One region of the Actinoallomurus sp. NPDC050550 genome, then DNA from elsewhere that is predicted to be linked to it. Evidence: riboswitches for the same ligand, from Rfam matches in the RefSeq annotation. Region 1 holds a riboswitch; the other holds the start of a gene.
The links. A riboswitch is a leader RNA that binds a small molecule or an ion and turns the genes downstream of it on or off. The one in region 1 is predicted to bind S-adenosylmethionine.
Positions count from the first base shown of each region.

Region 2: another riboswitch for S-adenosylmethionine. It lies ahead of thrC (threonine synthase); the one in region 1 lies ahead of AB0I04_RS13710 (aminotransferase class V-fold PLP-dependent enzyme).

Region 1 covers NZ_JBFAJC010000008.1:79,185-82,582, forward strand. Annotated here, with positions in the region: gene AB0I04_RS13705 (SseB family protein) at 1-343, opposite strand, end outside; gene AB0I04_RS13710 (aminotransferase class V-fold PLP-dependent enzyme) at 487-1,698, opposite strand; SAM riboswitch class IV at 1,776-1,889, opposite strand; gene AB0I04_RS13715 (hypothetical protein) at 1,999-2,364, shown strand; gene AB0I04_RS13720 (transglycosylase domain-containing protein) at 2,409-3,398, opposite strand, start outside.
Region 2 covers NZ_JBFAJC010000019.1:22,851-26,248, reverse strand. Annotated here, with positions in the region: gene AB0I04_RS25420 (trehalose-6-phosphate synthase) at 1-1,036, opposite strand, end outside; SAM riboswitch class I at 1,250-1,417, shown strand; gene thrC (threonine synthase) at 1,433-2,677, shown strand; gene AB0I04_RS25410 (MoaD/ThiS family protein) at 2,674-2,952, shown strand; gene AB0I04_RS25405 (cold-shock protein) at 3,357-3,398, shown strand, end outside.

The DNA of each region.
Region 1 (3,398 bases):
ATCCCTCGATCGGCAGCCCAGAGTTGACCGCGAGCCACCAGTCGCTGTCCGGCCAGGTGTTCGCCATCTCCGCCAGCGGCATCCGGACGAAGTGTTCGTAGCCGGGGCCGAGGCAGGCGCGCGCCGCCTCGACCGACGTGTAGGCGAGTACGTGGGTGCGACCCTCGTGGGTGCTGGTCGGCCACGTGAACGCCGGCTGTCCGGGGTCCGGCTCGACCTTTGGCAGCGGAAGGACGAGCTCCGCCACGCTCAGCAGCTTGAAATAGGCGTTCTGGTCGCCGTCGCGTAGGGCGTCGCTCAGCTGCTGCTCGAGTTGGTTTGCGGGCTCCCATGTGCCGGTCATTCGCCACCCCCCGGAAGCTCTTTGCACAAGAGGTCCACCGTACCGGGAGCAAACCGGCGGCGCGCACGAGTACCGGCAGCCGATCGGACTTACCCGGACGAAGTGTCACTTTCAATACCGCTGACCAGCAGCGGAGCGAATCGTCAGGCGGTAAGCCGCCGCAGCGCGGTCAGCAGCCGGTCGATGTGCTCGTCCGTGGTGCCGATGCCGAAGCTGGCCCGCAGCGCGGTGCCGTCGCCGTCACCGCAGCCGCCCCGCCCGTCGCCGACCAGTCGCCGGACGAACGGGTGCGCGCAGAACTTCCCGTCCCGTACGCCGATGCCGTACTGGTCGGACAGCGCGGTGGCGATGGCGCGGGACTCGCGGCCCCCGACGATGAACGACACGATGCCCACGCGCGGGTGCCCGTCGCCCCACAGCGACAGCTCCCGTACGCCGGGGATGGCCGCCAGGCCGGTCCGCAGCCGCCGCAGGAGACGCTCCTCCTCCGCGACGAGCGTCTCCCAGTCGGTCAGGGCCTCGCACGCGGCTGCGAGCGCGACGACGCCGAGGACGTTCGGCGTGCCGGCCTCGTGCCGCTGCTGCGGGTCCGCCGACCACGTCACGTGCTCGCCGACGCTCGCGGTGGCGCCGCCGCCCAGGAGGTACGGCTCGGCGGCGCGCAGCCAGTCGGCGCGGCCGACGAGGCAGCCCGCGCCGAACGGCGCGTACAGCTTGTGCCCGGAGAAGGCGACGTAGTCGACGTCGAGCGCGCCCATGTCGAACGGCCGGTGCGGGACGAGCTGCGCGGCGTCGACCGCGATGCGGGCGCCGTGCGCGCGGGCGACGGCGGCGAGTTCGGCGACGGGCCAGAGCTCGCCGGTGACGTTGGAGGCGGCGGTGACGACGAGCAGGCGCGGCCCGGCCGGCGCCGCGGCGAGGGCCTTGCCGGCCGCCGCGAGGGCCGCCGCAGGGGATTCGGGGGCCGCGAGCCGTACGACGTGGTTGCCGCGCTGCCAGGGCAGGAGGCTCGCGTGGTGCTCGGACTCGAACACGACGACCGTGGTGCCGCGCGGCAGGGCGTGCGCGAGGAGGTTCATCGCGTCGGTGGTGTTGCGGGTGAACACCACGGCGTCGCGCCGCCACGCACCGACGAACTCCCGGACGACCTCGCGGGCGCGCTCGTACCGGTCGGTCGTCACCTGCGAGGCGTATCCCGCGCCGCGGTGCACGCTGCTGTAGTAGGGGAGGGCGGCGTCGAGCGCGTCGCGCACCGCCTCCAGACAGGGCGCGCTCGCCGCGTAGTCGAGGTTCGCGTACGGAACGGTCCGGCCGTCGGCGAGGGGTACGGGGACGCCTTCACCAACGACGCGCAGGGCGGGACGGGTGATGGGGGGCAGATCGAGTACAGCGGACAACACGCACCTCCGGCGGGGCCTGGGACCCCGCGAGGGGTCCGCGCTTGTCCGGCACGGTCGTGTCGGACCCGGTCATCACCCGGGGCACCCCGCCACGGACGGAGGGTTGCCGGCCAGCAAGCCGGGGCTTCGCGCTGGCACTCGTGACCTGACGGTGAGTATAGAGCACTCGCCCGAAGAACGCCGTTTCGGCGTCGTGTGACCACTTCTCCGCGATTGAATACGGGCACGGGAGTTCGACGAAGGGAGAGCAGGGCGATGCGGGGTGGATGGCGGCGGCCGGTGGGGGTCGTCCTGGTCGCGGTGTGCGCGGCCGGATGCGGCGTCGGCACGAACAAGGGTCAGGTCTGCAAGGACGCGGTCAAGGCGGTCGGGTCCTACAACGCGACCCTGAACCGCATCTCGCCGGACGACATCACCCAGTGGAAGCAAGCGGCGGCGACCCTCGCCACGCGGTTCGACGCGCTCGCCCGCGAGTCCGACGACAAGAAGCTGAGCGGGACGCTGAGCGGCATGGCGACCGAGTGGCGGGGCGTCAGCACCGGCATCACCCCGCGCGACATCTCGCGCCTGCAGAGCACCGTCCAGCGCCAGCCCGCCGCCCTCGCCACGGCCTGCAAATGAACGCCTGAGCGCCCGCCGCCGTAGGGCCGCGGGCGCTCAGCCGCTCAGAACATCGAGTTGGGATCGCCGCCGTCGTACACGCGGCCCGTGGGCTGGCCGGTCGGGCCGCCGGTGGGCAGGTGGGTCGGCGGGCCTCCGGTCGGCGGATGGTGAGTCGGCGAGGACGGGTGGGACGGCCTGGTCGTCCGGGGCCTCGAGAAGCTCGGGTGCGGCTGCGGCTGGACCGGCGTCGTCGGGTACTGGCGCCCGCCGACGTACACCGACGGGTCCCCGAACGACTTCACCGGCATGTCCGCGTCGGCCTTGACGAGGAAGTTGTGCCAGATCGTGGCCGGCAGGTCACCGCCGTACGAGGAGTAACCGGGGAGGCTCAGCGCCTTGTTGTCGCTCCGGAAGATGCCGACTGAGGCGGCCAGCTGCGGGATGAACCCGTTGAACCAGACCTGCTTGCCGCTCGAGGTCGTTCCGGTCTTGCCGGCGGCGTTCCGGTCCGGCAGCGCGGCATTGGTGCCGGTGCCCGCGTCGACGACCTTCTGCATCGCGTACGTCGCGTCCCGGGCGATCTGCGTGCTGAAGACCCGCTTGCCGGTGGTCGGGACGACGCGCTTCTTGCCGTTCCGGTCGGTCACCGACCGGATGACGTGCGGCGCGTGGTAGACGCCCTCGGACGCGAACGCGGCGTACGCGGCGGCCTGCTGCTCCACGCTGACGTCGATGACGCCGAGCGGGAACGTGACGGCGGTGTTCGCGCCGTTGGCGGTCAGCTGCGACTCGGGAATGCCGAGCTTCTCCGCCATCTCCATCACCTTGTCGTTCCCGATCTTCTGGGCGATGTTGACGTACGCGGTGTTGATCGACTCTTGCGTCGCGGTGACGAGGTTGACCGGGCCGAAGTCCTCGTGGTTGTCGTTCTGGATCGGCTGTTTGCTGCCGTCGAACGTCTGGTCGTCGCTGCCGTCGACCTGGTCGTCCAGGGACATCCCGTCGTTCAGGGCCGCGGCGAGGACGTACGGCTTGAAACCGGACCCCGGTTG
Region 2 (3,398 bases), on a different contig from region 1:
CGGAGATCTCGGCCGCGATCCGCTGCACGGCGGCGGTGTACTCGCGGTACTCCGGCAGGTCGTGGCGGGAGGGGTAGGCGAAGGCCAGGTGCACCACCCGGCCGTGCCACTCCGGGTGCTTGGCGAGCAGCTCACGGTAGGCGGCGAGCCCCCGCACGATGTTCTTGGACAGCTCCGTACGGTCGATCCGCACGATGAGCCGGCGGTCGCCGACCTGCTCGCGCAGGGCCTTCTTGCGGGCCTGTACGTCGGGTTCGGCGGCGCGCGCTCGGAGGGATTCGCCGTCGATCCCCAGCCCGTGCACGCCGACGCGCGTGACGCGGCCGGCGTGGGTGACGGTGCCCGCGACCGGGTCGACCTTCGCCTGCAGGACGGCGGCGCAGCAGTCGATGAACGCGTCGGCCCAGCGCTGGGCGTGGAAACCGGCGTGGTCGGCGCCGAGGATGCCCTCGAGGACCTGCCGCCCGATGTCGTCCGGCAGCAGCCGGTAGTACTCCGGCGGCGCCCACGGCGTGTGCGAGAAGTGGGCGATCTTCAGGTCGGGTCGGCGCTCGCGCAGCATCCCGGGGGCGAGCGTCAGGTGGTAGTCCTGGATCGCCACCTTCGCGCCCGGCCGCGCGTCCCGGGCCAGCGCGTCGGCGAACGCCGCGTTGTACGCCTCGTAGGACTGCCAGTCCCGCCGGGACCGCGCGTCGAAGTGCGGCGTGTTCGGGCTGTCGTACAGCATGTGGTGGACGAACCACAGTGTGGAGTTCGCCACGGCGTTGTAGGCGCGGTGGAAGGTGCCGGCCGGGATGTCCAGCATGCGGACGGCGCCGGCGCCGTAGGCGTCCAGCCGGCCGTCCTCCGCGCGGCGGGCCGCGGCGCGGTCGGCGTCCGACAGCGCCGTGCAGATCCACAGGATGTCGCCGCCCAGACCGGCCAGGGCCGAGACGAGACCGCCGCCGCCGCGCCGCATGGACAGCGTGCCGTCGTCGGCGAGCGCGAAGGACACCGGACCGCGGTTGGAAGCGACGAGGACCTGCGAGTCACCCATGGAGGGAGCGTAACCGGCCGACGTTAAGGAGGGTCGAAGAAGGTCGAATGGCGGGCGGTTCGGGACGTCATCCCGCAGATACGTCATCCCGCGACCGGGCCCCACGTGGCGCTTCGCGACCCGGCGTACGGCCCCGGCGGTGTCTCGCGACCTGAGACGCGCTTGGCGGCGAACCGGTCAGTCACGTATACAGGTCAACAGACAACTTCATAAAGCTCATCCAGAGGGGTGGAGGGACCGGCCCGTTGAAGCCCCGGCAACCCTCCCGGAGATGCGGTTCACCGCGTGCTTCGCACGCGACCAACTCGCGCTGACAGCGAGGCCGCCCGGGACAGGTGCCAACTCCGGCTCGTGACCAAGGTGGCACGGGAAAGATGAGGAGAGAGGCCTCGCTCCATGTCGCAGTCCGCCGCCCGAAACCTCGGCCCCGCGACCGCACTGACGTGCCGTGAATGCGGTGAATCCTACGATCTGGGCCCTCGCTACGCCTGTGAGCTCTGTTTCGGGCCCCTGGAAGTCTCCTACGACCTCGCCGGCGTGACCCGGGAGCAGATCGAGTCCGGCCCGCGCAACATCTGGCGCTACCGCGGCCTGCTGCCCGTTCCGTCGAACGTCGTCGACACGCCCAACACCGAGCCCGGCTTCACCCGCCTCGTACGCGCGGACAACCTCGCCGAGTCGCTGGGGCTGCGGTCGCTGTGGGTCAAGGACGACAGTGGCAACCCGACCCACTCGTTCAAGGACCGGGTCGTGGCGGTCGCGCTGGCCGCCGCCCGCGAGCTCGGGTTCAAGGTCCTGGCCTGCCCGTCCACCGGCAACCTCGCCAACGCGGTCGCCGCCGCGGCGGCGCGCGCCGGCATCCGCAGCGCCGTGTTCGTGCCGTCCGACCTCGAACGCCAGAAGATCGTCACGACGGCGGTGTACGGCGGGACGTTCGTCACCGTCGACGGCAACTACGACGACGTCAACCGGCTGGCCTCGGAGCTCGCGGGCGAGCAGGAGGACTGGGCGTTCGTCAACGTCAACGTGCGGCCGTACTACGCCGAGGGCTCGAAGACCATCGGGTACGAGATCGCCGAGCAGCTCGGCTGGCGGCTGCCCGAGCAGATCGTCATCCCGATCGCGTCCGGCTCCCAGCTCACGAAGATCGACAAGGCCTTCCAGGAGTTCATCAAGCTGGGCCTGGTCGAGGACCGGCCGTACAAGATCTTCGGAGCGCAGGCGACCGGCTGCTCGCCCGTCTCGGCGGCCTTCAAGGCGGGGCTCGACGTCGTCCAGCCCGTCAAGCCGGCCACGATCGCCAAGTCCCTCGCGATCGGCAACCCCGCCGACGGGCCGTACGTCCTCGACGCCGTGCGCCGCACCGGCGGGGCCATCGAGGACGTCTCCGACGAAGAGGTCGTCGACAGCATCGCGCTGCTCGCCCGCACCGAGGGCATCTTCGGCGAGACGGCGGGCGGTGTCACGCTGGGCGCCCTCCGCAAGCTGCTGGCCGGCGGCGCACTCGACCCCGACGCCGAGACCGTCTTCATCAACTCCGGCGACGGTCTCAAGACCCTTGACGCGGTGGCCCCGGTGGCCGTGCCGTCCGCGAACATCGCTCCGACCATCGAGGCATTCCGAAAGGCAGGTCTGGCGTGAGCTCGATCAGTGTCCGCATCCCGACGATCCTCCGGAGCTACACCGGAGGTGAGGCCGAGGTGAAGGCGACGGGCTCGACCGTGCGCGAGGTCGTCGCCGACCTGGAGGCCAGCTACTCCGGCATCGCGGCGCGCATCCTCGACGACAACGGCAAGATCCGGCGGTTCGTCAACGTCTACGTGGGCGAGGAGGACGTGCGGTTCGCCGACGGGCTCGACACGCCGACGCCGGACGGCGTCCAGATCTCCATCATCCCGGCCGTCGCCGGCGGCTGAGCCCTCCTCGGGGGTGACCCCCCGTGATCAGGACGTACCCGCGATCCCCGGTGGTCGCCGAGTCTACGGACCCGGTGACCACCGGGGATCGTGCGTTCGGCAGCCGAAACGACCGAGGCAGAGGCTCCCACTCCGCTCTCCCGCGCGGTAATTCGGGCCCGCGTATACGGATTTATCGGTAGACGTCGCTAGTTCCGCCTGAGGGATTCTCTTTTTGACCGACATCGGCCGCGCGCACTTCTCGGGTAAAGGCTGTTCCACGGACGGTAGCCGTGTGTAGGGTCGGCGATGGCCGCCGCAGCCGAGTCGGCGGGCGATCGGCGGGTTCCGCAGTGGTCCGGCGGGCTCGAATCAGTGGCCGTGGCCAATGGTCACGGGAATTGCCCTGGTGGGAGTTGTTAGGAATGGCGCAAGGCACCGTCAAATGGTTCAACGCGGACAAAGGC